One region of the Streptomyces sp. NPDC050315 genome, then DNA from elsewhere that is predicted to be linked to it. Evidence: riboswitches for the same ligand, from Rfam matches in the RefSeq annotation. Region 1 holds a riboswitch; each other region holds the start of a gene.

Region 1 (7,450 bases):
CCTTCCAACCGCCTTCCGACCCGCTTCGCGATCACGACGTCTACGCCAATCGATGTCGAACATTCATCGAACGTGGCGCCAAGAACGTGCCGGGCGTCCTCCGAAAGACGGCCAAATGCCCGGTCTGGAAGGGCCCGAAACCTACGGAAGATTGTCGCCGTCGCATACCGCCGGGTACAGTCGCCGCTAATTCTCCTGCTGCCGAGGCGAAAGAGAAGTTGGTGGTGAACGACCGTCACCCGTCGGGGAACCCAGACCCGACCGGCTCTGCTGCTGACGCCTCGTACGGGTCCTATCCCGGCTACGAGTCGCACGAGCAGCAGGACGCCCAGCTCGGTTACGCCGCGTACGACGGGTACACCACCGGCACGTACGACACCGGCGCGTATGCCGCCGGTACGTATGACACCGGCGCCTACGACGTGAGCGGTGCGTACGACGCCTATGGAGCGACCGCGTACGACACCGGTGCGTACGACACGGTGACCTACGGCGGCGGGACGTACGACACCGGCACGTATGACGTGAGTGGTGCGTACGAGGCGAACGGAGCGTACGACGGCGGTACGTACCCTGCGGGGTACGAGACCGGTGCGTACGACCCGTATGCCTACCCGTCGTACGACACCACGGGCACGTACGACGTGAACGCTGCGTACGACACCGGGACGTACGACGTGAGCGGCGCGTATGACACCGGTGCGTACGACGTGGTCGGCGGTGCGTGGCCGACTGCCGAGGGTTACGAGGCCGCCCCCCAGGACGCGCAGTTCGAAACGGGCCAGTTTGAAACAGGCCAGTTCGAAACGGGCCAATTCGAAGCGACCCAGTTCGGGACCGGCCCCTTCGACACGGGCCAGTTCGAAGCCGCCGCCGAGTCCACCGCCGTCTTCACCGCCGACGACCTGGCCGGAGCGGAAACCGGGGTCGAAGCCGAAGCCGACGGCGACGTGCACTCCGCCGTCACCGCGATCATCCCCACCCCCACCGTCTCCCCCGAAGCCGCGCCCGACGACGCTCCCCCCGGCGCCCCAGGAGGCGCTCCCGGAGCCGTCCCCGGCGGCCGACGGGCCGCCCGGCGGGAAGCGCAAGGGAACGGCGGCCGAGGCCGGCGGCGGACGCCGAAGAAGTCCGCGCTGCTGACCGTCGCCGTGCCGTCCGTGGCCGCCATGGGCGTGTGCGCCGTGGCTGCCGCCTCCGTGTCCGGTGCGACCGACAAGGAAGAGGACACCGCCGTACAGGCCGCTTCGGACGCCTCGGCGGTGAAGCCGTCGGCCGCGAACAACAAGCTGGACTCCCAGCTCTCCAACCTGAGCGCGGACGCGAACGACTTCGCCGACCGTGCCAGTCGTACGCAGGAACGTCTCGACCTGCAGGCCCGGGAGGCCGCCGAGAAGAAGCGGCGGGCGGAGGAGGCGGCGCGCAAGGAGGCGCTGCGACCGAAGTTCGCGCTGCCGGTCAAGCAGCACGGGCTGAGCGCGCTCTTCGGGCAGGCCGGCGTCAACTGGATGTCGCTGCACTCCGGCATCGACTTCCCGGTCAGTTACGGCACGCCGGTCATGGCCGCGACCGACGGCACCGTCGTCACCAAGTGGAACCCCGCCTACGGCAACATGATCGAGCTCACGGCGCCGGACGGCACCGAGACCTGGTACTGCCACCTGAGCAGCGCCAAGATCCGCTCGGGCTCGGTCAAGGCCGGAGATGTCATCGGGTACTCCGGCAACTCGGGCAACTCCACCGGCCCGCACCTCCACTTCGAGGTGCACCCCGACGGCGGCGACGCGATAGACCCGCTGCCCTGGCTCCGCTCCAAGGGCATCAACCCGAACTGAGCCGCGCGTACCGCGAGTACACGGACGGCCCGGAACCCCCAGCAGGGTCCCGGGCCGTTAGTACGTACGACCAGGCCTACAGCTTCTCCACCGGCGCATACCGCAGCAGCAGCCGCTTCGGCTTTTCGCCGCCGAAGTCGATCGTGGCCTCGGCGTTGTCGCCGCTGCCCTTCACGCCGACGACCGTGCCCAGCCCGAAGCTGTCGTGCGTGACGCGGTCGCCGATCGCCAGCGCGGCCACCGGGCGGTCCTTCGCCCGCCGGGTCGCGAAGCCGCTCGGTCCCGCCTTGCTCCGCGAGGAGGAGACGGACGACGCGGCCCCGAAGCCGCCGCCGGACAGGCCGGAGGACAGCCCGCCCATGGACGCGGACGGCGTCGCGGGGCCGGTCCGCTTCCACTCGACGTACTCGTCCGGGATCTCCTCCAGGAAGCGGGACTGCGGGTTGTACTGGGGCTGGCCCCAAGCGCTGCGCATCGTGGAGCGCGTGAGGTACAGGCGCTCCTGGGCGCGCGTGATGCCGACGTACGCCAGCCGCCGCTCCTCCTCCAGCTCCTTGGTCTGGCCGAGGGCGCGCATGTGCGGGAAGACGCCGTCCTCCATGCCGGTCAGGAAGACGGTCGGGAATTCGAGGCCCTTGGCGGTGTGGAGCGTCATCAGCGTGATGACGCCCGTGCCCTCCTCGTCCTCGTCGGGGATCTGGTCGGAGTCGGCGACCAGGGCGACCTGCTCCAGGAAGTCGGAGAGGGTGCCCGGATTGTCCTCGTCGCGGTCCTGCTCGAATTCGAGGGCGACCGCCGCCAGTTCCTGGAGGTTCTCGATGCGGGTCTCGTCCTGCGGGTCCGTGGATGCCTGGAGCTCGGCCAGATAGCCCGTACGCTCCAGGACCGCTTCCAGGACGGTCGCGGGACCGGCGCCGGACTCGGCGATGGTCCGCAGCTCCTCCATGAGCGTGTTGAAGCGCTTGACGGCGTTCGCGGAGCGCGCCGCCATGCCGTACGCCTCGTCGACGCGGCGCAGCGCCTGCGGGAAGGTGATCTTCTCGCGCAGCGCGAGCGCTTCGATCATGGCTTCGGCGCGGTCGCCGATGCCGCGCTTCGGCACGTTCATGATCCGGCGGAGCGGGACGGCGTCCTCCGGGTTGGCCAGCACGCGCAGGTACGCGAGGACGTCCCGGACCTCCTTGCGCTCATAGAAGCGCACGCCGCCGACGACCTTGTACTGCAGCCCGACCCGGATGAAGACTTCCTCGAAGACACGGGACTGGGCGTTCGTGCGGTAGAAGATCGCGACGTCGCCGGCCTTGGTCTCGCCCGCGTCCGTCAGCCGGTCGATCTCGTCGGCGACGAACTGCGCCTCGTCGTGCTCGGTGTCGGCGACATAGCCGATGATCTTCGGGCCCGTGCCGGCGTCCGTCCAGAGGTTCTTCGGGCGGCGGTTCTCGTTGCGCTCGATGACGGCGTTGGCGGCCGAGAGGATCGTCTGCGTGGAGCGGTAGTTCTGCTCCAGCAGGATCGTGGTGGCGTCCGGATAGTCCTCCTCGAACTGGAGGATGTTACGGATCGTGGCGCCGCGGAAGGCGTAGATCGACTGGTCGGCGTCGCCCACGACGCACAGCTCGGCGGCGGGCACCTCGGGCGTCCCGGGGCCGACCAGCTCGCGCACGAGGGTGTACTGGGCGTGGTTGGTGTCCTGGTACTCGTCGACCAGCACGTGCCGGAAGCGGCGGCGGTAGTGGTCCGCGACGTCCGGGAACGCCTGGAGCAGATTCACCGTCGTCATGATGATGTCGTCGAAGTCCAGGGCGTTGGCCTCGCGCAGCCGCGCCTGGTACATCGTGTACGCCTCGGCCAGCGTCTTCTCGAAGCCGTCCGCGGCCGTCCCGGCGAAGGTCTCCTCGTCGATGAGCTCGTTCTTGAGGTTGGAGACCTTGGCGCTGAAGGACTTGGGCGGGAAGCGCTTGGGGTCCAGGTCCAGATCGCGGCAGACCAGGGCCATCAGGCGCTTGGAGTCGGCGGCGTCGTAGATCGAGAACGACGACGTGAAGCCCAGCTTCTTGGACTCGCGGCGCAGGATGCGCACGCAGGCGCTGTGGAAGGTCGACACCCACATGGCGTTGGCGCGCGGGCCCACCAGGTCCTCGACGCGCTCCTTCATCTCGCCCGCGGCCTTGTTCGTGAACGTGATCGCGAGGATCTGGCCGGGGTGGACGCCGCGCGCGCCGAGCAGATGCGCGATGCGGTGCGTGAGGACACGGGTCTTGCCGGAGCCGGCGCCGGCGACGATGAGCAGCGCGCCGCCGCTGTGCACCACGGCGGCCTTCTGCTGGTCGTTCAGCCCCTCCAGCAGGGCGGCCGGGTCCACCGCGGGGCGGGCGGCGCCGTCGCGGTAGTACGGCTCCCGCTCCACGGGCGCGCCGAACTCGCCCCCGAAGAGGTCGGCCGGGCCCGCCTCCGGTGCCGGACGGGGATCGTCGTCCTCGGGAGGGGGCGGCTCCTCGTCGTGAGGCTCGGGAGGTCCGAGGTCCGCCAGGAAGCTGTCGTCAAAGAGGCTGCTCATCGCCCACCGAGTCTAGGCCGCCCCACCGACAACGCGGTCCCGGCCGCGGAATTCCGGGGAATCGCGGGGATACAGCGGGGATGCGGGGGCGCGGAGGATACGGCACAACGCGGGCGGTCACGGGCGGAGAACACCACCGGACAGCCCGTGATCGGAAGTGGTCCCGCATCGGACCGGACACGGCGAGATCACGGAAATGTATCGGGCATATCGAACATCAGCCTTCACAGGAGTCACACGAGTTGGTTACCGTGCCGACCGGGCAGCCCGCCCCACCGCCCGGCGAAAGCGCCGGCACGGGCCGCCCCGCCGAGTCCGTACCGCCGCACCCAGGGCGGCCGGAGCCGGGGACCCACACGCACCACCGGGGTGAATCGGGCCGCACGGAGCGATCCGTACGGACCGTAGGGCACCTTCCGTAGTACGCCGCAGCGACAGCGATGCGGCACCCGCCCGAACCCGACAGCTAACCCGGTAGGCGGTCCACGGAAGGAGTCGCCGGCCTTGGCGTCTCATCGCAAGCCGCGCACCCGCATTCTCGCCGTGCCCGCGCACCGCCGTACGGCGGCCGGGCTCACCACCGCGGCGCTCGCCTCCGTCACGCTGCTCACCCAGAGCGCGGACGCGGCCCCCGGAAACCCCAAGCCCTCCATAGAAGAGGTCAAGAAGAAGGTCGACGGCCTGTACCGGCAGGCCGAGGTCGCCACCCAGAAGTACAACGCCGCCAAGGAGCGCGCCGGCACGCAGCGCGAGAAGGTGGACGAGCTGCGGGACGCCGCGGCCCGGCGGACCGAGAAGATGAACGAGGCCCGGCGCGAGCTGGGCACCTTCGCCTCCGCGCAGTACCGCTCCGGCGGGCTGAGCCCGACCGCCCAGCTGATGCTGGCCCGGGACCCGCAGCAGTTCGTGGACCGCAACCACCTCATGGAGCGGCTCACCGGCCGCCAGCAGGAGGCGGTCGCCGACTACCAGGACCAGCAGGCGCAGGCCGGGCGCCAGCGGGCGCAGGCGATCCGGAGCCTGGAGGAGCTGCAGAAGTCCCAGGAGTCGCTGAAGACGTCCAAGCAGGACGTCCAGGACAAGCTGACCGAGGCCCGGCAGCTGCTGTCCCGGCTGACCGCCCAGGAGAAGGAACGGCTGGCGGAGCTGGAGCGCAAGAAGAAGGCCGAGGCGCAGCGCAAGGCGGAGGAGCTGGCGCGGGAGCAGGCCGAGCGCGAGCGGCGGGAGCAGCAGGACGGCGGGTCGGACACCGGGACCGGCTCGGGCTCCGACGCCGGGACGCCCGACGTGCCCGATGGTACGTACGCGACCAAGGCGGAGAAGGCGATCGCCTTCGCCCGCGCGCAGATCGGAAAGCCGTACGTATGGGGCGCGACCGGCCCCACGTCGTACGACTGCTCGGGGCTCACCCAGGCGGCCTGGAAGGCGGCGGGCGTCTCGCTGCCGCGGACGACCTGGGACCAGGTGAAGGTCGGCACGCGGGTCGCGACGGGCGATCTGCAACCCGGTGACCTGGTCTTCTTCTACGACGACATCAGCCACGTCGGGATGTACATCGGCGACGGCAAGATGATCCACGCGCCGAAGCCGGGCACGAACGTACGCGTGGAGTCGATCTACTACATGCCGATCTACGGGAGCGTACGACCGGCCTGACGCGACCGGACGTGAGTCGGACCCGGCCCTGTCGGGCCGGGTCCGACTCACGTCCAGAGGAGCGCGAGGAAGATGTTGACGACCGTGAGCAGGCCGACGAGCCCGAAGAGCGGCTTCTCCACCTTCTCCTCGTCGCGCTTCACGTAGACCAGCCCGAGGATCACGATCAGGACGGCGAGCTTGACGCCGATCTTGATGTTGTTGACCGAGTAGTCCTGCATCTGGTTCAGGCCGACCAGGATGACGCCGGTCACCAGCATCGTGATCGCGCCGTGCAGCATCGCGGGCACGAAGCGGGCGGTGCCCGCGCCCATCGCCTTCATCTGCGTGAGGAAGCCGCCGAGCAGCGAGGCGATGCCGATGATGTGCAGCGCGACGAACACATTGATCACTACGTCCATAGTGGTCGATCGTAGTCCCGCCTCCGTCGGTACCTGTCACCCGGTGGCCGGAAGCGAGCAATCCACGGCAGTGGAATGGACAAGTACCGGCAATGCCCCGCCTCATCGCCCCCGGGAGGTTTAGCGTCCTCGTCCAGGCGGTCGGCTCCCCATCGCCGTCGGATCCGCCCCGACGGCCGTCGACCGCCCCCGCCGAGGTACGGCGGCGGCCCGCTCCCCCTTGTCACGGGCCGCCGCCGTACCGAACCAGCCACGGACCTATCGGAAGCGCTCTGGTGCTTTGCTGTCGCGAGGGGAACGCGGGATAACTGGTGCCACACCAGTCACGAGAAACGATCCAGCGCTCAATCATTTCCGTCACGCGTCACGGAATTCGACCGTACGGTCGGAATTCCTAATGCAGCCGCGGTACATGGCCGCTCACCACGAAGTCCCGCAGCAGATCCATTGACCGTTTCGGCGCCTCGCGGAAGACGCCGTGCCCCGCCTTGGCCAATACGTGCAGCCGTACGTCCGTATGACTCAGCCGGTGCGCGAAGCGGCGGGCCGCCGAAGCGGTCGCCACCGGGTCGTGCTCGCCGGCCAATATCATCGTCCGGCACGCCACCTGGTCCAGCCCGCGCCAAGGGTCGAACTCCCGCGCCAGCACCATCCGGAAGTGGTCCAGCACTTCGTCGTTCCACCGCACCCGGCGCAGCCGGTTTCCGTCGGCCACGTCGTCCCCGCCCGGCTGCTGCGAGTACAGCGGCAGGCAGATCCGCTCCCACGCGTCGGTCATCTCGTCGCCCGTGTCCCCCGCCCAGTAGCGCAGCGCGACCTCCCGGGCCTCCGGACCTCCCAGCCGTTCGAACATCTCCAGCCGTTCGTACGTATCGCCGGGCATCACGCTGTCCAGCACCAGCCCCGCGAACCGGTCCGGGTGCCGGATGGCCGCCAGCAGCGCGACCCAGCCCCCGCTGGACGTACCGACGAGAACTGGCCGTTCGATCTCCAGCGCGTCG
Region 2 (7,450 bases), on a different contig from region 1:
CAGGGATGCCCGGCTGCCGGGTCAGGGGCGCGGCGCGGGGGCGGAGGAGACGGCGCGGGCGATGCCGGTGTCCAGGTCGATGGTGTAGCCGGCGTCGAAGGCGTGCCGGTAGGCCTGGTCGCCGAGGGCGTCCCGGGTCTGCTGTTCGCAGGCTCGGCGGGCGGCCACCACCGCGGGGACACCCGCCTGCGGCCGGCCGAGCGTCTCCCACAGTTGCGTGGCCAGGCCGAGCAGCCAGGCGGCGTGCTGGCTCTGGCCCGTGCCGATGGCCGCCCGGGCCAGCGATTCCAGGGCCATGCCGCTGCCCACGCCGTCGCGCAGCCGGTGTTTGACCTGCAGTGCGGCCCGGGCGTGTTCTTGGGCCTCCTGGAAACGGCCCAGGGCCAGCTCGGCCTGGGAGCGGACGAAGTCGCCCCAGGCGCGCATGCAGCGCTCGCCGCTTCGGTCGCAGGCGGCGCTCAGCTCGTCCAGCCGGGCGAGGGCCTCCTCGAAGCGGCCCGTGCTGACGAGCGCGTGGGTGCCGAAAACCAGGGCCGCCAGCGGGATCAGGGTGAGCGGTTTCTCGCGCCAGTCCGTGGCGAGCAGGGCCTCGGCCAGGGACACGCCCTGCGCCAGGTCGCCGCGCAGCGACGCCACCCGCAGATCGGTGGCCGTCGCGTACGTCCGCTCCGTGTCGCCGAACTGCGCGGCCAGGGCGGCGCACTCGGCGGCCCGTTCCTCCAGAGCGGGCAGGTCGCCCAGGTAGACCAGCAGCGGACCGCAGGCGTACAGGGCCTTCGCCCGGGCCCGGGAGGGGGTGGTGTCGGCGGCCAGGGCCTGGTCCAGGTAGTGCCGGCCTTCCTTGAGGAATCCGCAGCCGTACCAGAAGAACCACAGTGATCCGGCCAGTTCCAGCGCGGTGTGGCCCTCGGGTTCGGCCAGGCTGTACTCCAGGGCGGCGCGGAGGTTGTCGTGCTCGGCGGTCATCCGGTCGTACCAGTAGAACTGGTTCGGCCCGATCCAGGCGGCGTCGCCGAGGCGGGCCAGGGCCAGGTAGTGGTCCCGGTGGCGGCGGCGCAGCGTGTCGTCCTCGCCGAGGCCGCGCAGCCAGTGGGCTCCGTACTCGCGGAGGGTGTCCAGCATCCGGTAGCGCTCGCCGCCCCCGGTGGGCTGCCAGATCAGGATCGACTTCTCCGTCAGCGAGCCCAGTACGGCGGGGATCTGATGGGCCGGAAGGTGGTCGTCGGCGCAGACCTGCCGCGCCGTTTCGGCGTCGAAGCTGCCGGCGAAGACCGACAGCCGGGCCCACAGGAGCCGTTCGGCGGGGGTGCACAGCTGGTGGCTCCAGCCGATGGCGGTGCGCAGGGCCTGGTGCCAGGGAGGTTCGGCGTCGCTCGCGATGTCGTCGGTGTCGCCGAGTACGGCGAACCGGTCGTCCAGCCGTGCGGTCAGTTCCCGTACCGGCAGCTCGCGCAGGCGGGCCGCGGCCAGTTCGATGGCCAGGGGTAGGCCGTCCAGCCGCCGGCACAGCCTTACCAGCTCCGCGCGGTCGGCGTCGGGGACCGTGAAACCGGGCACCGCCTCCGTGGCGCGCAGGGTCAGCAGGAGTACCGCGTCGGCTGTGTCCGCCGACGCGTCGTCCGCCTCGGGCACGGGCAGCGGTTCGACGGTGAGAACCCGTTCGCTCATCACGCCCAGGGTGCGGCGGCTGGTGGCCAGGACTCGCAGGCCGGGTGCGGCCTTCAGCAGGGTCTCGGCGACGAGCGCGCAGGCATCGGTCAGGTGCTCGCAGGTGTCCAGTACGAGCAGCAGCTCTCGCTCGGCCAGATACTCCGCCACCACGTCGATCATCGGCCGGGTGGTCGGGTCGGCCAACGGCAGGACCTCTGCGAGGGTGAGCGGCAGCAGGTCTCCCTGGCGCAGCGGTGAGAGCTCCACGAACCACGCCCCGTCGCGGAAGCGGGGCTGGAGCCGGGCGGCGGCATCCACTGCTACTCGGGTCTTCCCCACGCCGCCGACTCCGGTCAGCGTCACCAGCCGCGTGGGCCTCTCACCCGACGCCCCATCGAAGAGCCGCTCGACCTCCGCCACCTCCGCCCGGCGATCGACCGTCCCCGTCCGTGGCTCGGTCAGATTCCCCACCCTCCGCTCTTCGTGCGGCCTTCCGTGCTGCCCCTCCGCCGCCACGACGATCGCCCCTCTCGGCTCGGACCCCACGCCCGTTGCGTGCGCCGCCGACGCCAGCCTGTCGTCGTGTGCCGTGTCGCGGGACCGTTCACGGCAACTGCCCGTATGTGCCGCATGGCGGATCGTGGCGGATCGCAACAGAGCGCGTCGGAACGCGTCGGACCGGATGACGGCCGGGAGTGACCCGTCCGGCCCCCGAAGAGTCGCAGTGCCGCTCGGCGGCGGACACCCTGGGACGGCGAACGGTGACGGGAGCGGGCAACGGCGGACGGGAACCGGCACGGGACCGGGCAACGGCGGACGGGAACCGGCACGGGACCGGGACGGCGCACGGCACGGACAGCGGTGCGGAGAGCGGCGCGGGAAAGAGGCCGGAGCGAATGGGGCGAGGCGGAGCGGGCATGCCGGGCGACCGAGAGCGGCAGGCCCGTCGGGACGGGCTGTCGCCGATCAGCCGCCGGCTGGTCTGCTGGCTGCCCGCCATTCTCCTGGTCGGCGGGCTGACCTTCGATCTGCTGACTCCGACCCGGTACACCGCAGCGCCCTTCTTCTCGGCGGCGCCCCTGGTGGCCGCGCCGCTGTACTCGCTGCGCAGCACGGTGCTGGTCAGCGTCCTCTCCGTACTGGCGGAGCTGCTGGTGGTCGGCATCCACGGCCGGGCCGGCGGCTACGAGTCGTACACCGAAGCGGTGACCGTCCTGGTCGTCGCCCTCCTGGCGCTCGGGATCAACCGGGCGGTGCGGATGACCGACGCCCGGCTCGCCTCCGTGCGCGACGTGGCGGAGGTCGCCCAGCGGGCCGTGCTGCCGCTGCCGCCGGACCGCATCAGCGGGCTCGACATCGCCGCGCGGTACGAAGCGGCGCAGGCGGACGCCCGTATCGGGGGCGATCTGTACGCGGTGCAGGACACCCCGCACGGCGTACGGCTGATCGTCGGCGACGTACGGGGCAAGGGCCTGGAGGCGGTGGAGGCCGCCGTGATCGTCATCGGGGCCTTCCGGGAGGCCGCGGAGCAGGAGGCCACGCTGGAGGCGGTGGCGGGGCGGCTGGAGCGGGCGCTGCAGCGCGAGGGGAGCCGGCGGGAGGGGCTGGACCAGTTCGAGGGGTTCACGACGGCGGTGCTCGCGGAGGTGCCGTCCGAGGAGCGAGGGGTGCTGCGGGTGCTGAACCGCGGCCATCCGGCGCCGCTGCTGCTGTGCGCGGACGGCACGCTGCGCGAGCTGGCGCCGCGGACACCGGCGCTGCCGCTCGGGCTGAGCGAGGTCGCGGGCTGGCCGGACCGGGCCGATCAGGCCGATTTCCCGCCCGGCGCGATGCTGCTGCTGTTCACGGACGGGGTGTCCGAGGCGCGGGACGGGGCGGGCGCGTTCTACCAGCCGGCGGTCCGGCTGGCCGGCCGGTCGTTCACCGGCCCCGATGCGCTGCTGGACGCCTTGGTGGACGACGTGGCGCGGCACACGGGCGGGGAGTCGGCGGACGACATGGCGCTGCTGGCGGTACGGCGGCCGGAGGGGTAGGAACGCCGCGCCCTGGGCCCTCGGGGCGCGTCAGCCCGCCTGCGGTGCCTCTCCCAGCCATTCCACGCTCTGCCCGTGCTGCCCCGTGAGGGCGACCGGTCGGCCGTCCACGGAGAGGGTGAGCCGATGCGCGTCGGCGGGGCGCGGCCCGGGCAGCCACGGCAGCGCGCTGTGGTGCTCGTTGGAGACCCAGTGTCCGGCCCGGTCGACAAGGGCCGACCGTACGACCCGGGCGAACTCCTCGCGGCGCTCCAGCGGCAGATAGGTCAGTACAGCGGTGTGGAAGACCACCAGCGTCGCGTCGCGCGGCGCCTGCGCGGCCAGCGCGGGCAGTTCGTCCAGGAGGTCGCCGCGGACGAGCGGAGCGGGCGGCGCCTGCCGTACGGCCTCGATGGCGCCCAGCTGGCGCCGCTGCCGCTCCGCCGCCTCGGGCGTCGAACCGGGCCAGATCAGCGCCTGGAGCCAGCGCACGTCGTCCGGGTCGGTCACATCGAGCGGATTCAGGTCGATCCCGGCCCGCCAGGCGATCCGCGGCAGCCCGGTCGGCACCGGCGTGCCCGGCGACGTACGGCAGGGAAAGACCACCGGGCTGTCCGGAGCGCCGAACTCCGGTTCGTCGTCGTACCGATAGCGGTACCGGTCCGGGTACAGGCACAGCCCGGCCGACGCGCCGACCTCCAGGAGCGCGAGCGGCTGGGGGAGGCGGGCGAGGAGCGGCAGGAGCGTGGCGCAGCGCGCGGGCTCGTTCGTCTGCGTGAGTCGCCGCATCATGACGTCGCGTACGTCGTCCCAGTGCCGGATGGTCCACTCGCGCCAGGTGCGGTACGCGAAGTCGCCGCGCGGCCCCTGGTCGGCGTGCGGGCCGTCGAGGTAACGGACGGCGGCGAGCAGGAGATTGGGCTGCTGCTTGTTGCCGGGCGGCAGCGAGGCGCCCAGGAAGTCGCAGAAGTCCGGGTCCTGGCTGATACGGGCGGTCAGCTCCTCATGCGCTTCGGACTCGCCCCGCGCCTGCTGCCACGAGAACTCCGCGTACCGATCCGCCACTGCCTGCGCGCTGTTGACGACCATGATCAGACGCTACTGCTCTCACTGTACGTAATCACTGCGCACCCCTCCGCATAACAACTGACAAACGATCAGTCCGGTTCGGGTTTTCGATGCTCGGTCAACTCGCCCCCATTTGGTCATGACTGGCCGCATAAGTCCAGCTCAGCGGGCGTACGGATTCCGGGGAACGCTTGGAATCCAGCCGTCCCGTCTATTACTGTCCGATAACGCAGCGCGGTCGGACCAGCCGTCGCAAGAGGCGGCACCGCGCGGCCGACGCCGAATCCCAAAAGCGCACTTCAGCACCGCACCACCTGCCCAGGGAACCGGGGAACCACCACCTTGGGGTGAATCGGTCGACTCTCTCGGGAGCCGTCCGTAGGAGACCTTCCTGCTCCGAACCCGTCAGCTAACCCGGTAGGCGAGAAGGAAGGAAAGGAGTGCGCCCCCGTGGCGTCCAACAAGCCTGCCCCCACCCGGTCTTCCGAGACCCCGTACGAGCCGTACGGCACCTCCGATGCGTACGCAGCGCAGGGCTCGTACGAGTACCCCGGCGAGTCCCCCAGGATGTACGCCGAGCCGGGACCTGCCGACACCGCCGCCTTCCCGGCCCCGACTTTTCCCGCCTTCGCCGCCGTGAGCGACCCGGGTGTGGCCGATGGCCCGTGGGAGCAGTGGAACCCCACCGAGGAGTCCGTACGCCCCGTACGCGGCCGGCACCGCGTGGCCAAGCAGCGCGGCGGCGGCCTCGCCCGCAGCAGTACGGTCCTGGGCGTCGGCGTCATCGCGGCGGTCGGCGCGGGCGGCATGGCCTCCGCGCAGGGCAAGCCGCAGGTCTCCATATCCATGCCCGACCTGGGCAGCGCGGCCGAACGCATATCCGAGAAACTCCCCGCGGCGGAAACCCTGCCGGGCATCGGCAGCCTGGTCTCCCAGGACTCCTCCGGTACGGGCACGGACGTCGCGCAGGGCGGCCCGTTCACCGGGGCGGCCGGCGGCGAATCCGCCCAGGGCGGCGAGGCGCTCCGCGCCCGCATCCTGGAGCAGGCCGAGCGGGCGCAGAGCTCCGCCGACCAGGAGGCCCGCGAGGCCGCCGAGCAGGCCGCGGTGAAGCAGGCCGAGGCGGACGCGGCCGAGCGTCAGCAGCAGGCCGAGGCGGAAGCCAAGGCCAAGGCCGAGGAAGAGGCGCGCAAGAAGGAGGCCGCCGAACGGGCGGCCAAGCTCGCCGAACTGGCCAAGAGCTACACCCTTCCGGTCTCCTCCTTCACCATCTCCGCCACCTTCGGTCAGGGCGGCGACCGCTGGGCCGCCGACCACACCGGCCTGGACTTCGCGGCGCCGACCGGCACCCCGGCCAAGGCCGTGCACGGCGGCACGATCACGCAGGCCGGCTGGGCGGGCTCGTACGGCTACCGCATCGTCGTCACCCTCGATGACGGCACGGAGCTCTGGTACTGCCACCTCTCCTCGATGGTGAAGACCTCGGGCAAGGTGAACACCGGCGACGTCATCGGCCGGGTCGGCGCCACGGGCAACGTCACGGGCCCCCACCTCCACCTGGAGGTCCGCCCGGGCTCGGACACGCCGGTCGACCCGATGGCTTGGCTGCGCAATCACGGGCTGAGCCTCTGACGGGGAGCGCGTGAAGGCGACGAGGGCGTGAAGGCTGGGAAAGGCCGTCCCTCGGGCTCGTCTTCGGGCCATCCTTCGCCCTACGGGCTTCCGTCCGCCCGTCCGGGGCACTTGTCCGCCGTCGCCGCCGCCTCGTGCGCCCCGCTCCGCCGTGTACGTGAATGCGTACGTGTACGGGAACCGGGCGCACATTCAGGAGGGGAGAGGCGGTGGCCGACGGCCGGGTCTCCGCGTACCGCGGGCCCGCACGCTACGGCGGCCCTGATGGCCACCCGCACATCGTGGGAGGCCATCGGGCCGCCGACGGCCGTATCTTCCGCCGTCCCTTCCGCCGTCCGGCGGGCGCGACCCACCCCGCTCCCGCAGAATGAACGAGCCCCTGCCACCGCGCCCCAAGGGCGCGCCGAGCCAAGGACGGCCCCAGTGGAGTGGACCCTCGAAGTCGTCACCGTCCCCGTCACCGACCAGGACCGTGCGAAGCGCTTCTACGAAGAGCAGTGCGGCTTCAAGACCGACGTGGACTCGCAGGTCGCCGAAGGCGTACGCATCATCCAGCTGACCCCGCCCGGCTCGCGCTGCTCGATCGCCCTCGTCCACGGCCTGCCCCCGGCACCCGGCCAGTCCGCCATGGCCCCGGGCTCGCTCCAGGGCCTGCAGCTGTGCGTGGTGGACATCGAAGCGGCCCACGCGGAGCTGGTACGGCGCGGGGTGGAGGTCGGCCCCGTACAGCACCTCGGTGCCGAGGGCTGGACCGAAGGCCGCGGCGAGACCTGGAACTCCTTCATGTTCTTCAAGGACCCCGACGGCAACGGCTGGACGGTCCAGGAGGCCCCGTCCCCGCTCGGTACGCGTTAGGGCGACACGGTAGGGCGTCCCGCGAATTCGGCATTCGGCAGTCGGGTGACGCTGCGTCACCTACTGGAATAAGTCCGCGTCCCGACCCCGCTGACCCTCACATGTCCACTCCTTCCGACTCTTCCGCGCCCACGCCCGGCCACGGGCCCGTCCCCGTCTCCGCCTCCAAGACCCTGGGCTCGCTCACGGTCTCCCCCCTCTCCCTCGGCGGCAACGTCTTCGGCTGGACCGCC
Region 3 (7,450 bases), on a different contig from region 1:
CACCGCCTCCCGGGCCGTCTCGGCCTCACGGCGCTGCTCGGCGATGTCCGAGCGCTGCGAGACGTACGCCCTTATCGGATACGCGAGGGCCACGACCAGCGAGCACAGCACGAGCACGAGGAGCGCGGCGCGCCCGGTGAGCCGGCTGCGGCGGAACACGGTGGCCTCCCCTGGTGGCTGTGTACGCGGCGGCGGGTGACTGCGTACGTACGTCCCCGGCAACGGTACGGGACCGCTGCCGGGGACGTACGGAACTGAGACCTACTGGCGTCAGCCCTTGAAACGCGGGAAGGCGGAACGGCCCGCGTACACCGCCGCGTCGTCGAGGATCTCCTCGATGCGCAGCAGCTGGTTGTACTTGGCGACGCGCTCGGAGCGGGCCGGGGCGCCGGTCTTGATCTGGCCGCAGTTGGTGGCGACGGCCAGGTCGGCGATGGTGACGTCCTCGGTCTCGCCCGAGCGGTGCGACATCATGCACTTGAAGCCGTTGCGCTGGGCCAGCTCGACGGCGTCCAGGGTCTCGGTCAGCGAACCGATCTGGTTGACCTTGACCAGGAGGGCGTTGGCGGAGTTCTCCTCGATGCCGCGGGCCAGGCGCTCGGGGTTGGTGACGAACAGGTCGTCGCCCACGAGCTGCACCTTGGAGCCGAGCTTCTCGGTGATGACGTTCCAGCCGGCCCAGTCGTCCTCGAAGAGCGGGTCCTCGATGGAGACGAGCGGGTACGAGGCGACGAGCTCCTCGTAGTACTCGGTCATCTCGGCGGCCGAGCGGGACTTGCCCTCGAACTCGTACGCGCCGTCCTTGTAGAACTCGGAGGCGGCGACGTCGAGCGCCAGCGCGATGTCCTGGCCGGGGGTGTAGCCGGCCTCCTTGATGGCCTCGAGGATGAGGTCGAGGGCCTCACGGTTCGAGCCCAGGTTCGGGGCGAAGCCGCCCTCGTCGCCCAGGCCGGTGGCCAGGCCCTTGGCCTTCAGGACCTTCTTGAGGGTGTGGTAGACCTCGGCGCCCCAGCGCAGCGCCTCGGAGAAGGACTCCGCGCCGATCGGGGCGATCATGAACTCCTGGATGTCCACGTTGGAGTCGGCGTGCGAGCCGCCGTTCAGGATGTTCATCATCGGGACGGGCAGGACGTGCGCGTTCGGGCCACCGAGGTAGCGGAACAGCGGCAGGTCGCTGGCCTCGGACGCGGCGTGCGCGACGGCCAGGGAGACGCCCAGGATCGCGTTGGCGCCCAGGGAGCCCTTGTTGTCGGTGGCGTCCAGGTCGAACATCGCCTGGTCGATGAGGCGCTGCTCGGTGGCGTCGTAGCCGACCAGCTCGGGGCCGATCTGCTCGATGACGGCCAGCACGGCCTTCTCGACGCCCTTGCCGAGGTAACGGTTCGGGTCGCCGTCACGCAGCTCGATGGCCTCGAAGGCGCCGGTGGAGGCGCCCGACGGCACGGCCGCGCGGCCGGTGCTGCCGTCGTCGAGGCCGACCTCGACCTCGACCGTGGGGTTGCCTCGCGAGTCGAGGATCTCGCGAGCTACGACGACGTCGATCGACGGCACGTTGTCTCCTTCATGGGTGTCATCTGGAGTTCTGCAGCACGAGCCTAACGGCCCGCGGACCCTCCGCCTGCCCCTAGCCCCGTCTGTGAGACGAAAAAGGACCCAAAGGCCCGCAATACGGGAGGTAGCGTCCGGGATTCACGGCGGACGTAGGGGACAAAACGGTCCGTACGCATCTGAGCGGAGGGGCGCCCGGATGGCCACGGAAACGGGGAAGCCCCGCCCGGCGCGCTCGGGGGGACGCGCCTGGCGGGGCAGTCTCACGGGGTGGCGCTCACGCCGCCCTGAGGGCCGATCAGACGTTGAGCTTCTGGCCCGGGAAGATCAGGTCGGGGTTGCCGCCGACCGTCGACTTGTTGGCCTCGTAGACGGCCTTCCAGTTCTTGCCGTGCGCCTTGGCGATCTTGCCCAGGGTGTCGCCGGACTTCACGGTGTAGTTGCCGTGGCCGGTCACCGGCTTCGGGGCGGGCTGCTGCGGCGCCTCCTGCTTGGGGGCGGCCTGCTGCTGCGGGGCGGCCTGCTGCTTGGGCGCCTCCTGCTTCGGGGCGGCCTGCTGCTGAGCCTGGCCGGAGCCACCGGTGTTCACCTGCGCGGCCGGGCCACCGGCGGTCAGGCCGCCGGCACCGGCGCAGCCCCAGGCACCCGGGCCCTGCATGGCGAGCAGCTTCTCGGCGGTGGCGATCTGCTGGTCCTTGGTGGCCAGGTCGGCACGCGGCGCGTACTTGGTACCGCCCGCGGCGGCCCAGGAGGAGTTCGAGAACTGCAGGCCACCGTAGTAGCCGTTGCCGGTGTTGATCGACCAGTTGCCGCCGGACTCGCACTGGGCGACCTTGTCCCAGGTGGCGACCGAGGCGGCGTTGGCGGAACCGGCGGTCATCAGCGGGACGGCCACGGCGGCGCCGGCGACACCGGCGAGCGTGACGACGCGGACGGCCTTCGAGGGGCGGCGGTGCTTGCCCTTGAGCATGCTGTTCTTCCTCACCGACGCCTGCGAGGTGAGCTGTCGGGTTCGGGCTGTGAGTGGCCCGGCCGGATGCGCTGTCCGCACACCCGGCTTCACCCCAAGCCGCCGCCGCGTTTCCGCTGCGGTACGGCACTTACCTTGGTTCCCCCGCTCCTGCCTACGGCGCTTGCGCGACGGTTGTCCGACCGATCACCGGCAGGATTCGGCGAATGATCGGCGGGCTCGCTTGGTGCGAGCGGTGAAGAACGTAAACACACACCCCTCGGCGGTTCAAACCACCTTTTCGTAGGACAGTTTGCGGTTTTCGATCACCGGCGACATCTGTTTGCGCAGGTCGAACACGGTATGGAAAAGAACGGACAGGGCGGACGGAATACCTCGGGACGAGACCCATGTCTCACTTTCCCCAAATGAGGGCAACCATCGCGCACTTAGCGCGTGGGACGCTCCGTCACTGCCCGAGGTCGAGTCGCTGACCAGGCTGAATAAGGTCCGGATCAGCTCCGATGACACCCTCGTTGGCGTCATAGAGGCCGGTCCACCCCTCGGTCAGCCCGTACTCGGCCGCGATCGCGGAGAGGTTGTCGCCGGGCCGCACCGTGTACATGCCGTCGCGGTGCGCGTCACCGCCGCGCGAGGCGTGCCGACCCTCGGGGCGTCCGTCCTTGCCGTCGCCCTTGCTGTCGTCGGCGCCGCCACGGTGCCGGCCGGTACCGGGCGTGGAGGCGCCGCCGTCGGACGACGCGGGCGGCTCGGTGGCCTCCTCGGAGGGCTCCGTCGAGGGGCCGTCGGCGCTGGGCTGCTCGGAGGAGTCTCCGGAGGGGCTGCCGGAGGGGTCTTCCGTGGCGTCTTCGGAGGGCTGCGCATCGCCGGTGTCGGCGTCGGCGTCGCCGGACGGCGTGGCCGACGGCTCATCGGTGGCGCCGTCCGTCGCGTCATCCGTAGTGCCGTCCGTAGTGCCGTCGGACGGCTGGGTGTCGCCGGTGTCCGTGTCGCCTTCGAGGCCGGTGCCGATGCCGTCGTCCGAGGGCTCCGGCGCGGGCGTCTGCGTACTGCCCGGGTCCACGTCGGGTATCAGCCCGTCCAGATCGAGACCGGCGTTCACCGAGCAGCTCGGCCAGGCGTCCGGGCCGCGGTCGTTCAGGATCGACTCGGCGACCGCGATCTGCTGGGAGCGGCTGGCCAGGTCCGGGCGCTCGGCGTAGGACTCGCCGCCGTAGTCCTTCCACATCTCCAGGGTCAGCTGCAGCCCGCCGTAGAAGCCGTTGCCGGAGTTGGCGCTCCAGATGCCACCGCTCTCGCACAGCGCGACGCGGTCCCAGGTGGCGGTGTCGGCGGCCTGGGCACCGCCCGCGGTCAGCAGCGGCAGGGCCAGCCCGGCCCCCGTGACGGAGGCCGCCACCAGAAGGGCGGGGGCCTGACGGGGTCGGCGGTGTCTACCGGTGCCGGAGCGCATGCGACTGCCTTTCGAGAGGCTCTTGGTTGTCGCAGGCAAGGTAGCGGGGGCCCGCTCCGGTCTCAACCCGGTGTAGCCGAGATCACGCGAAGATCACGCTGCTGACGCCGGGTCAATCCTTCCCGGCCCCGGCGCCCTTGGCGCATTCCGGTACGTACGCGAATGCCCTTTCTGACGGGCCGTCGGGGACCGGCGCACACACTGCCCGAGACGTTGCGCTATGCGCCTTTTGGCACGTCGGACTGCGCGGTGTCCGAAGCTGCGGACGGCGTGATGTCCGGCGGTGTCTCCCGCGCTCCCTCCGGCGTGAATCCCACCGGCAGCGCCCGCAGCCCGCGCATGATCAGGCCACCGCGCCACCGCAGGTCATCGGGGTCGGCGGCCAGCCGGAGGTCGGGCAGCCGGGTCAGCAGGGTCGCCAGCGCCGTACGGCCTTCGAGGCGGGCGAGCGGCGCGCCCAGGCAGTAGTGGATACCGTGCCCGTAACCGAGGTGCTGGTTGTCGCGGCGCCCGAGGTCCAGCGTGTCCGGCGCGTCGAACCGCTCCGGGTCCCGGTCGGCGGCCGCCAGTACCACCAGTACCGGATCGCCCGCGGCGATCGACTGCCCGCCGATCGTCAGCTCCTGCGTCGCGAACCGCCAGGTCGCCAGCTCCACCGGCCCGTCGTAACGCAGCAGTTCCTCGATCCCGGTCGCGAGCAGCTCCTCGTCGCCCGCGGCCAGCGCGTCCTGCAGCCGCGCCCGCTGCTCCGGGTTGCGCAGCAGCGCGTACGTACCGTTCCCGATCAGGTTGACCGTCGTCTCGAACCCGGCGAAGAGCAGGATGAACGCCATCGCTGCCGCTTCGTTCTCGGTGAGGTGCTCGCCGTGGTCGGAGGCACGGATGAGGGCCGAGATCAGGTCCTCGTCCTCGGTCTCCTCGGCAGCGAGCGACTCGCGCTTGCGGTGGATCAGATCGGTCAGATACGCGCGCATCTTCTTCACGGACCGGGCGACCCCGCCGCGCGGCCCGCCGCCGTGCCGGATCATCATCCCGGCCCAGTCCCGGAAGTCGTCCTGGTCCTCGCGCGGCACGCCCAGCAGGTCGCAGATCGCGTAGATGGGGAGTGGGAAGGCGAACTCGTGGATGAGGTCGGCCTCGCCGCGCTCGGCGAAGCCGTCGATCAGCTGGTCGGTCAGCTCCTGTACGCGCGGTGCGAAGCGCGCCACCGTACGCGGCGTGAACGCCTTGGAGACGAGGCGGCGGAGCCGGGTGTGGTCGGGCGGGTCGATGTTGAGCAGGTGCGTCATCAGGTTGGCGCTGCGTTCCCCGGGGATGCCGACCTTGCCCTTGCCGTGCGCGGCCTCGCTGTGGTGCTGCGGATTCTTGGAGAGCCGCGGATCGGCCAGCGCCTCGCGCGCATCCGCGTACCGGGTGACCAGCCACGCCTCGACCCCGCTGGGCAGCGCGGTGCGGTGGACGGGCGCATGCTCGCGCAGCCAGGCGTACGCGGGATAGGGGTCGGCGGCGAACTCCCAGGTGAAGAGCTCGGGGCAGGCGGGAAGGGGGGCGGGGGCGGTGGGGGTCTGCTCGTGCACTCTTCGACGGTAACCGGTTATCCACAGGGGGCGGTTACTGTCGGTGGCGGGCTGTAGCTTTTGGGTAGTGCGGTGGAGGTGGGGGAGGGGCTTTCGCCGACTGCTTCCGCTTTCGCCGACCGACTCTCGGTGGATGGGGAGAGGGAGGGGCCCTGCCAGGAACGCGCTAGCCCGCCCCCTCCGCCGCCACAATCGCATCCCGGTACGTACGCGCCGCCGCCCGCAGCGCCGTCTCCGGGTCGGTGCCCTCCGCCTGGGCCCGTACGGCCAGCGCCAGCAGCTCGTACCCGATGCCCTCGCCCGCGACCGGCACGTCGAGCCCGGCCGTACGGGCCCGGGACGCCAGCTTCGCGGCCAGCGCCAGGGCCGGCTGCCCCAGCGGCACCCCCTCCGTCACCGACTCGCGCCCCTTCTCGACCGCCTTCGTCCGCAGCCAGTGCGCCCTGACGTCCTCCGGCGTCGCCGCCTCCTCGTCACCGAAGACGTGCGGGTGCCGGTGGATCAGCTTGTCGACGATGCCACCCGCGACGTCATCGATCGAGAACGGCTCATCGGGGTCGTCCTGCGCGATCCGCGAATGGAAGACCACCTGGAGCAGTACGTCACCCAGCTCCTCGGCGAGCGCCCCCCGGTCCCCCTCCTCGATCGCCTCGACCAGCTCGTACGCCTCCTCCAGGCCGTACTTCGCCAGGTCCTCGTGCGTCCGGATGCCGCTCCACGGGCACGCGACGCGGATCTGGTCCATGACCTGTACGAGGTCCAGCAGCCGGGCGCCGGGCAGATCGTACGAACCGGGCAGCAGCTCCAGGTCGGGCATCGCCTCGCGACCCGACCCGGCGAGCCGGGCCAGCCCGTCGGTCAGCGCGCTCTCGCCGTCGGCGGAGGTCAGTACGACCGCCGTACGGGCGCCGCTCACGCAGTGGTCGACCAGCTCGCGGGCGGTGGGCTCCGCGATCTCGACCGCGATGCCCGCCTCGGCGAGGTACGGCAGCTGCGGGTGGTCCGGGTCGGTGCACAGCACACGGTCGGCGCCGCGCAGCGTCTGCCACGCGGGCCAGGACAGCAGGCCGGGTGCGACCCGGTGGCTGGTGGTGAGCAGGACCAGGCGGCCGGTGGCAGAAGCGTTCACCCGTCGAACGTAACGCACGGCCGGGGCCGGGCGAGCCCCGGCATGCCTCACACCGCCGGCCCCAGGCGTCACACCTGCTGCTTCTGCTCCGTCCGCACCCACGGGGTCTTCGCCTCGCCGAGCATGACCTGGCGGTCGTCCCACTTGCCGAAGCGCGGATTCACATCGATCCCGAGGTCGCGCGAGGTCTTGGCCAGCGCCTGGGCCAGCCGCTGCTGCCCCTGCGGCGACTGGCGGTTCACGCCCAGCTTCTTCGCGATGCCGTCCATCAGGATCTGGTTGCGCACCACGCCGTCGATCTCGCCCGGCGCGATGGCCTGCTGCAGCCACATCGCCTTCAGCCGGTCGGCGCCACCGGCCCGCTGCTCGGCGGCAGACCGCCACTTCTGCACCTCGGAACGGCTGGCCTCGACGCCGGCGTCCTTCGCGCTGCGCGCCAGTACGCGGTCGAAGATCATGCTGTTGAGCGTGGCCAGGCTGAGCCGGCCGGTGTTCTGGATGAGCTGCGCGCCCTGCGGGGCGCCTTCCTGGGCGGTACGGACGTTCTTCACCCGCGCCTGGAGCTGCGCCACGGTGATCCGCTCGCCTCCCACGACGGCCGCGGCACCTGGGTGCGCGTCACTGCCGCAGGCCGACAGGAGCGGGGCCGCCACGATCGCGGCGGCGGAAACGGAGAGCGCAGTCCTACGGCGGAGCATTCGGCCTCCCGGCGAAGATCATGAACGACAGCGGGGGCCTTCCACAGCACCTCGCGGGCGTATCAGTCCTGGCGT
Region 4 (7,450 bases), on a different contig from region 1:
CGATCCGGGGGCGAGCAGCCGCTGTACGGAGCGGGCCTCGGCGCGGTGCTCGCGGCCGCGCATGACGGCCACGGACTGCTCGGTGGGTTCCAGGTCGAATTCGAGGCGGACGACGCCGTCTTCGAAGGTGCGCTTCTGGGTGTACCCGGCGTCCGTGAACACCTTGATCATCTTGGTGTTGGCGGGCAGCACCTCGGCGGCGAAGCGGCGGATGCCGCGCTCGCGGGCGACGGCCGCGGCGTGCTCCATGAGCGCGGAGGCGACGCCGCGGCCCTGGTGCGCGTCCTGTACGAGGAAGGCGATCTCGGCCTGGTCGGCGTCGGGGCCGGTGGCGGGCCGGCCGTCGGCGTTGATGCGGTCGTACCGGACGGTGGCGATCATCTCGCCGCCCACGAAGGCGGCGAGCCCCACTCGGTCCACGTAGTCGTGGTGGGTGAAGCGGTGCACGTCGCGGTCGGAGAGCCGGGGGTAGGGCGCGAAGAACCGGTAGTACTTCGACTCGTCGGAGACCTGCTCGTAGAAGGAGACCAGGCGCTGCGCGTCGTCCGGGGTGATGGGGCGGATCCGGGCGGTGCCGCCGTCGCGCAGCACCACGTCGGCTTCCCAGTGGGCGGGGTAGGCGGCGGCATCCGACGGCGTCTCCATGCGGACAGCGTACGACCGCGCGCGTATCCGGGGGCGGACCGAAGTGCCCGGAAGCGCCCTGGATGCGACCGTACGTACTCCGGAGCGGGACGGTGTGTGCGGCCTGGTCTCAGCATGCGTACAGCCTGGGCGTGACGCAGGCTTGGACTTCTAGGATCCGAGCCCTCACGGGGCTGGGCACACCGGACCACCGGTGCCCCCGTGAGAGACTGGTCTAGACAACTTTCCCTACTCGAAGGGCAACACCATGGCTGAGCGCCGCGTCAATGTCGGATGGGCCGAGGGTCTGCACGCCCGCCCCGCCTCGATCTTCGTCCGTGCGGCCACCGCTTCCGGCGTACCGGTCACGATCGCCAAGGCCGACGGCAACCCCGTCAACGCCGCCTCGATGCTCGCGGTCCTGGGCCTGGGCGCCCAGGGTGGCGAGGAGATCGTGCTGGCCTCGGACGCCGACGGCGCCGACGCCGCGCTGGACCGCCTGGCGAAGCTCGTCTCCGAGGGCCTCGAGGAGCTCCCGGAGACGGTCTGACCCTTCGGGCAGGCCGGCGGCCGCACACCGCCCGGTTCCGCCGTCACGGCCCCGCCACGGTGACCTCTTACGGGTCACGGGCGGGGCCGTTCGCATTGCGGCGGGGCGGGGAGCCGTCGAGTACGGGACGAAAAACGGGGAATTCCGCGCGTCGGCCGGACTGGGCGCAAAAGACATTCGGGCCCGGGTTAAAAAGAATTCGGGCACGGCGGAGCAGGGGTACGGAATTCCCCAGGAGTTGTATACGGCAGCGGTGTTAATTCCGTACGCGCGCCGTGTTTACGGACGGTTTCGCTTCCCTCACCGCGGGTGCGGGACGGCGCAGCCGGTGGGCGGGCAGCGCGTGCTCCACGTGCGCGGCGGTCAGTGCGCGGGCGCGCTCGGCGTCGCCGCGCGCCACGGCGTCCACGATCGCGCCGTGCTCCTGCCAGGACCGGTCCGCCTCGCCGGGCGACGGGTGGTCCAGGTCGATCGCGTACACCCAGTCGATCTTGCGGCGCACCTGAGTGAGCAGCGCCGTCATGCTCGCGCTGCCGGACGCCTGGGCGAGCGTCTCGTGGAACCAGCCGTCCAGTTGCCGCAGGTCGGCGGCGTTGCCGTGGCGGGCTCTCGCGCGGCCGAGGCGGACCAGGCCGCGCAGTACCTTCAGGTGGGCCGCCGAGCGGCGGGCCGCGGCGCGGGCGGCCCCGAGGGGCTCCAGGAGGAGGCGGATGTCCAGGAGGTCGGCGGCCTCCTGCTCGGTCGGCTCGGCGACGCACGCGCCCGCGTGCCGCCGCGTGGTGACGAAGCCCTCGGACTCCAGTGTGCGCAGCGCTTCTCTTACGGGGACGCGGGAGACGCCGTACCGGGACGCGAGCAGTTCCTCGATCAGCCGGGAGCCGGGCGGGAACGTTCCGGAGACGATGTCGTCGCGAATCGCCGTGCAGACCGCATGCGCCGAAATGTTCCCTCGCATCGTCGGTGCCTCCGCCGTAATCCGCTGGAAACGCCGTCCGGACGGCGCCTTTTCCGTGACTCTATGACACCTGACCGGCATTTCCGATGGCCGTCACGAATTCATGGATATTTTTTGGCCAAAGGGCGGGAGTTCCGGGGAGCCGGGGACGGGAGCGCATACGGAGACGCCGAAGCCCCGGCCGGGGGCCGGGGCTTCGGGTGGTACAGAGGCGCAGCGTTCCTGCGCTCCTCAGAGGCTCGGGGCCTCAGACGCTGACGCCGTGCGAGCGCAGGTAGGCGACCGGGTCGATGTCCGAACCGTAGTCCGGGCCGGTGCGCGCCTCGAAGTGCAGGTGCGGGCCGGTGGAGTTACCGGTGCTGCCGGACAGTCCGATCTGCTGGTTCGCGGAGACCTTCTGGCCGACCGAGACGCCGATGGACGACAGGTGGCCGTACTGGGTGTAGGTGCCGTCGTCCATCTTCAGGACGATGTTGTTGCCGTAGGCGCCGCCCCAACCGGCCTCGACGACGGTGCCCGCGCCGACGGCGTGGACAGCGGTGCCGGAGGCGGCGTGGAAGTCGATGCCGGAGTGGCTGCCGGAGGACCACAGGCCGCTGGACGCCTTGTACGGCGTGGAGACGTAGCTGCCGGCGATCGGCGCGACGAAGCCACTGGCGCTGAGGGTGGTGCGGGCGTCGGAGCGCGAGGCGCGCTCCTCCGTCGCCTTCTTCTTGGCGGCGGCCTTCTTCTCGGCGGCCTCGGCGGCGGCCTTGCGCTGGGCCTCCTGGGCCTGCTTCTTGGCGGCCTCGGCGCTCTTGACGGCGGCTTCCTCGACCTGCGCACGGGCGGCGGCGACCTCGGCGGCCTCCTCCTGCGCGTCGGCCTGGGCGACGATGTTGTCGGCGACCCGGTCACCGGTCTCGGCGATCGCGCGGGTCAGGCCGGTGTCGGTGGCGGCCGGGTCCTCGTTCGCGGCCAGCGCCGGGGAGGCGATGGAGACGACGACGCCGGTCGCGGCGGCTATGCCGGCGATGTTGCGGGTGGTCCGGGCAGCACGGCCGGGGCGGCGGTGCTTGCCGGTGGCACGGGTGAACGCCATGACCGGCGCACTCCTTTCCTTCCTTCTCGCCTACCGGGTTAGCTGACGGGTTCGGAGCAGGAAGGTCTCCTACGGCGGCCTCCGGGGAGGACGCCGATTCACCCCAAGGGGACATGTGGGTCCCCGGCTCCCCTGGCTCGCGCCGTACGGGGACTCGGCGATGACTGCCCGGCGGCCGCGGGCGCGGCGCACTTCTGACGAACAGCCGGACCGACGCTAAAGGGGACATCTCGCGATCAGCAAACAGAATCGGGAGTTTGTGCCGGACGCCACACGAGGTGGAGGCAACCGCCTACAGCATTCCGGACAAAAGCAAAGATCCCGGGCCGCTTTAGCGACCCGGGACCCTTTATGTCCTGCTATGTGAGCGGTGTTGGTGCGGTTCAAGTCAGCCTGTGACGGTACCGGTACGGCGCGTTCCGGCCCGGCCTTCCGCCGTATCGCGCAGGCCGATTCACCACCGCAACCGCCCCCGCCCGCTCCGCGTCAGCCCGTGACGACCGACACCTCGCCGATGCCCAGCTTCCGCACCGGCTCCGCGATCTGCGCGGCGTCGCCCACCAGGACCGTGACGAGCCGGTCCACCGGGAAGGCGCTGACCGCGGCGGCGGTCGCCTCGACCGTGCCGGTCTCGGCCATCCGCCGGTACAGCTCCGCCTGGAAGTCGTCGGGGAGGTGCTGCTCGACCTGGTCGGCCAGCGTCCCGGCGACGGCCGCGGCCGTCTCGTACTTCAGCGGCGCCACCCCGACCAGGTTCTGCACCGCCACGTCGCGCTCGGCGTCGGTCAGGCCCTCGGCGGCCAGCGTCCGCAGCACCTTCCAGAGGTCCTCCAGCGCCGGCCCCGTGGACTCCGTGTCGACCGAACCGCTTATGGCGAGCATCGCGGCGCCCGTGCCGTCCTCGGAGGAGCGCAGTACCTGCCCGAAGGCGCGCACCCCGTAGGTGTAGCCCTTCTCCTCGCGCAGCACCCGGTCCAGGCGGGAGGTGAGCGTGCCGCCCAGGCAGTACGTGCCGAGCACCTGGGCCGGCCAGACGCGGTCGTGCCGGTCGGCACCGATGCGGCCGATCAGCAGCTGCGTCTGGACGGCGCCGGGGCGGTCCACGATGACCACGCGGCCCCTGTCGTCGGCGGTGATGGGCGAGGCGGCCACCGGCTCGGCGGCGGAGCCGGTCCAGGCGCCGAGGGTGTCCTCCAGCGCCGCGTCGAGGTCCACCCCGGCGAAGTCGCCGACGACGACGGCGGTGGCCGTGGCGGGGCGTACATGCGCCTCGTAGAAGGCGCGGACCGCGGCGGCGTCGATGCGCGCCACCGTCTCCTCGGTGCCCTGGCGCGGCCGGGACATCCGGGAGGTGGCCGGGAACAGCTCCTTGGAGAGGGCCATCGCGGCGCGCCGGGCCGGGTTGGCCAGCTCGTGCGGGATCTCGTCCAGACGGTTGCGCACCAGGCGCTCGATCTCGCTGTCCGGGAAGGCCGGGGCGCGCAGGGCGTCGGCGAGCAGGCCGAGCGCCTTGACGAGGCGGGAGGCCGACACCTCCAGGGAGACGCGGATACCGGGGTGGTCCGCGTGCGCGTCCAGCGTGGCGCCGCAGCGCTCCAGCTCGGCGGCGAACTCCTCGGCGTCGTGCTTGTCGGTGCCCTCGGAGAACGCCCGCGCCATGATCGTGGCGACGCCGTCCAGGCCCTCGGGCTCGGAGTCCAGCGGCGCGACGATGTTGATCTCGACGGCGACCAGCTGCTGGCCCGGGCGGTCGGCGCGCAGCACCGTCAGGCCGTTGCCGAGCGCGCCGCGCACCGGGGCCGGGAACGCCCACGGCTTCGGCTGCCCGGCCTGCGGCTGCGGGTGGAAGGTCATGGTCGGGGTCACGGCGTCGGTCACTGGGCCGCCTCCTCGGTCTTCGTCTCGGTCTCGGTCTGGACGGCGGCAGCGGCGGCCTCCGGCTCCCCTGCGGCCGCGGCCGCGGCCTCGGCGGGCCGGGTCGGCTCGTAGACGAGCACCGCGCGGTTGTCGGGGCGCAGCCGGGCCGCGGCGACCGCCTTGACCTCCTCCGGGGTGATGTCCAGAAGGCGCTGTACGGCGTTCAGCGCGAGCTGCGGGTCGCCGAACAGCACCGCGTACCGGGCCAGTTCGTCCGCGCGCCCGGCGACCGTCTCCAGGCGGTCCAGCCACTCGCGCTCCAACTGGGCCTGCGCGCGCTCCATCTCCTCGGCGGTCGGGCCCTCCTCGGCGAAGCGCTTCAGCTCCTCGTCGACGGCGCGCTCGATGGCGGGCACCTCCACGCCGGCCGAGGTCTTCGCGTCCAGCCAGCCCAGCGAGGGCGCGCCCGCCAGGCGCAGCAGGCCGAAGCCCGCAGCGACGGCGGTGCGGTCACGGCGTACCAGGCGGTTGTAGAGCCGGGAGGACTCGCCGCCACCCAGGATCGTCAACGCGACGTCCGCGGCATCAGCCTCACGGGTGCCGTCGTGCGGCAGCCGGTACGCCGCCATCAGGGCCCGCGAGGGCACCTCCTCGTGCACGACCTCGCGCAGTTCCTTGCCCATGATCTCGGGCAGCGAGCCGTCCCGCGGCGGCTGCTTGCCGTCGTGGCCGGGGATGGACCCGAAGTACTTCTCCACCCAGGCGAGCGTCTGCTCGGGGTCGATGTCGCCCACGATGGACAGCACGGCGTTGTTGGGCGCGTAGTACGTGCGGAAGAAATTCCGCGCGTCCTCCAGAGAGGCGGCGTCCAGGTCGGCCATGGACCCGATGGGCGTGTGGTGGTACGGGTGGCCCTCCGGGTAGGCCATCGCCGTCAGCTTCTCGAACGCGGTCCCGTACGGCACGTTGTCGTACCGCTGACGGCGCTCGTTCTTCACCACGTCGCGCTGGTTCTCCAGCGACTCCTCGTCCAGCGCGGCCAGCAGCGAACCCATCCGGTCCGCCTCCAGCCACAGGGCGAGCTCCAGCTGGTGCGCCGGCATGGTCTCGAAGTAGTTCGTGCGCTCGAAGCTCGTGGTGCCGTTGAGCGAGCCGCCGGCGCCCTGCACCAGCTCGAAGTGACCGTTGCCCTTGACCTGCGCCGACCCTTGGAACATCAGGTGCTCGAAGAGGTGCGCAAGGCCCGTGCGGCCCTTCACCTCGTGGCGGGAGCCGACGTCGTACCACAGGCAGACCGCCGCGACGGGGGTCAGGTGGTCCTCCGAGAGCACCACGCGCAGGCCATTGGCCAGCCGGTGCTCGGTTGCTGTCAGGCCGCCGGAGCCGGCTTGTTCTGTGGCCGTGTGACCCATAGGCATGTACGTCCCTTCGATCCGCTTGCGAGGAAGTTCTGTCACTGTATGCAAGCGCGCGGGCATCTGGCGAAGTTCCCGCCCGGCACCCCCGCCGGATGGAGATTCCCCGGATCGGGGCGCTCCGCACCTGCGTTCCGCTCCGGTGTTCGCCGCCCGTGGCGCGGTTGCCGGGCCCGGTACGGCCGTCGATCGCGGGGCTCCGGAGGCCGCTCGCGGCCGGTGCGCGGGGGCGCTACGGACGGGTCGCGGTCGGCGATGTCAGTGCGGCGGTCCACAATGGTCCGCGACAGGTTCGGCCGTTGAGCGCGACGGAGTACGGCAGATCCCGGCAGACTCAGCCGTCGGGCCTGCCCCGGCAGGGGACGCGAGCACCGCGCCGACCTGCCGTCCAGCAGACGCCGTAGCCGTAAGCGAAGCAGAGTTCGAGCGAAGGAGCCGCAGCCGCGATGGCCCGCCGCAGCACGAAGACCCCGCCGTCAGGGGGCACACCGGAGCCCCAGGACTTCGAGGAGCGGATCCTCGACATCGACGTCGTCGATGAGATGCAGGGTTCCTTCCTGGAGTACGCGTATTCGGTCATCTACTCGCGCGCCCTGCCCGACGCACGCGACGGCCTCAAGCCCGTACACCGCCGCATCCTGTACCAAATGAACGAGATGGGCCTGCGCCCCGACCGCGGATACGTGAAGTGCGCCCGCGTCGTCGGCGAGGTCATGGGTAAGCTCCACCCGCACGGCGACGCGTCCATCTACGACGCGCTGGTGCGCATGGCGCAGCCGTTCTCCATGCGGCTGCCGCTGGTCGACGGCCACGGCAACTTCGGTTCGCTGGGGAACGACGACCCGCCGGCGGCCATGCGGTACACCGAGTGCCGGATGGACTCCGCGACGTCCCTGATGACGGAGTCCATCGACGAGGACACCGTCGACTTCCAACCGAACTACGACGGTCAGGAGCAGGAGCCCGTC

What was found. Region 1 has a riboswitch for cyclic di-AMP ahead of AB0I82_RS29815 (NlpC/P60 family protein). Riboswitches for the same ligand answer to the same signal wherever they lie in the genome.
Positions count from the first base shown of each region.
Region 2: linked by a shared signal. The riboswitch ahead of AB0I82_RS25265 (M23 family metallopeptidase) and the one ahead of AB0I82_RS29815 (NlpC/P60 family protein) in region 1 are both predicted to bind cyclic di-AMP.
Region 3: linked by a shared signal. The riboswitch ahead of AB0I82_RS27390 (transglycosylase family protein) and the one ahead of AB0I82_RS29815 (NlpC/P60 family protein) in region 1 are both predicted to bind cyclic di-AMP.
Region 4: linked by a shared signal. The riboswitch ahead of AB0I82_RS31880 (M23 family metallopeptidase) and the one ahead of AB0I82_RS29815 (NlpC/P60 family protein) in region 1 are both predicted to bind cyclic di-AMP.

Region 1 is NZ_JBFAKN010000009.1:152,233-159,682, forward strand. It holds gene AB0I82_RS29805 (peptidoglycan DD-metalloendopeptidase family protein) at 225-1,835, shown strand; gene pcrA (DNA helicase PcrA) at 1,912-4,392, opposite strand; cyclic di-AMP (ydaO/yuaA leader) riboswitch at 4,704-4,889, shown strand; gene AB0I82_RS29815 (NlpC/P60 family protein) at 4,897-6,048, shown strand; gene AB0I82_RS29820 (hypothetical protein) at 6,096-6,449, opposite strand; gene AB0I82_RS29825 (alpha/beta hydrolase) at 6,844-7,450, opposite strand, start outside.
Region 2 is NZ_JBFAKN010000006.1:651,858-659,307, forward strand. It holds gene AB0I82_RS25250 (hypothetical protein) at 22-2,121, opposite strand; gene AB0I82_RS25255 (PP2C family protein-serine/threonine phosphatase) at 2,568-3,683, shown strand; gene AB0I82_RS25260 (DUF2332 domain-containing protein) at 3,714-4,751, opposite strand; cyclic di-AMP (ydaO/yuaA leader) riboswitch at 4,998-5,169, shown strand; gene AB0I82_RS25265 (M23 family metallopeptidase) at 5,181-6,362, shown strand; gene AB0I82_RS25270 (VOC family protein) at 6,786-7,217, shown strand; gene AB0I82_RS25275 (aldo/keto reductase) at 7,319-7,450, shown strand, end outside.
Region 3 is NZ_JBFAKN010000007.1:429,059-436,508, reverse strand. It holds gene AB0I82_RS27400 (septum formation initiator family protein) at 1-222, opposite strand, end outside; gene eno (phosphopyruvate hydratase) at 271-1,551, opposite strand; gene AB0I82_RS27390 (transglycosylase family protein) at 1,847-2,518, opposite strand; cyclic di-AMP (ydaO/yuaA leader) riboswitch at 2,522-2,733, opposite strand; gene AB0I82_RS27385 (transglycosylase family protein) at 2,967-3,917, opposite strand; gene AB0I82_RS27380 (cytochrome P450) at 4,190-5,548, opposite strand; gene AB0I82_RS27375 (nucleoside triphosphate pyrophosphohydrolase) at 5,715-6,677, opposite strand; gene AB0I82_RS27370 (SurA N-terminal domain-containing protein) at 6,746-7,375, opposite strand.
Region 4 is NZ_JBFAKN010000010.1:214,233-221,682, forward strand. It holds gene AB0I82_RS31865 (GNAT family N-acetyltransferase) at 1-645, opposite strand, end outside; gene AB0I82_RS31870 (HPr family phosphocarrier protein) at 893-1,174, shown strand; gene AB0I82_RS31875 (GntR family transcriptional regulator) at 1,431-2,129, opposite strand; gene AB0I82_RS31880 (M23 family metallopeptidase) at 2,377-3,210, opposite strand; cyclic di-AMP (ydaO/yuaA leader) riboswitch at 3,223-3,380, opposite strand; gene AB0I82_RS31885 (pitrilysin family protein) at 3,697-5,064, opposite strand; gene AB0I82_RS31890 (pitrilysin family protein) at 5,085-6,479, opposite strand; gene AB0I82_RS31895 (DNA topoisomerase IV subunit A) at 6,929-7,450, shown strand, end outside.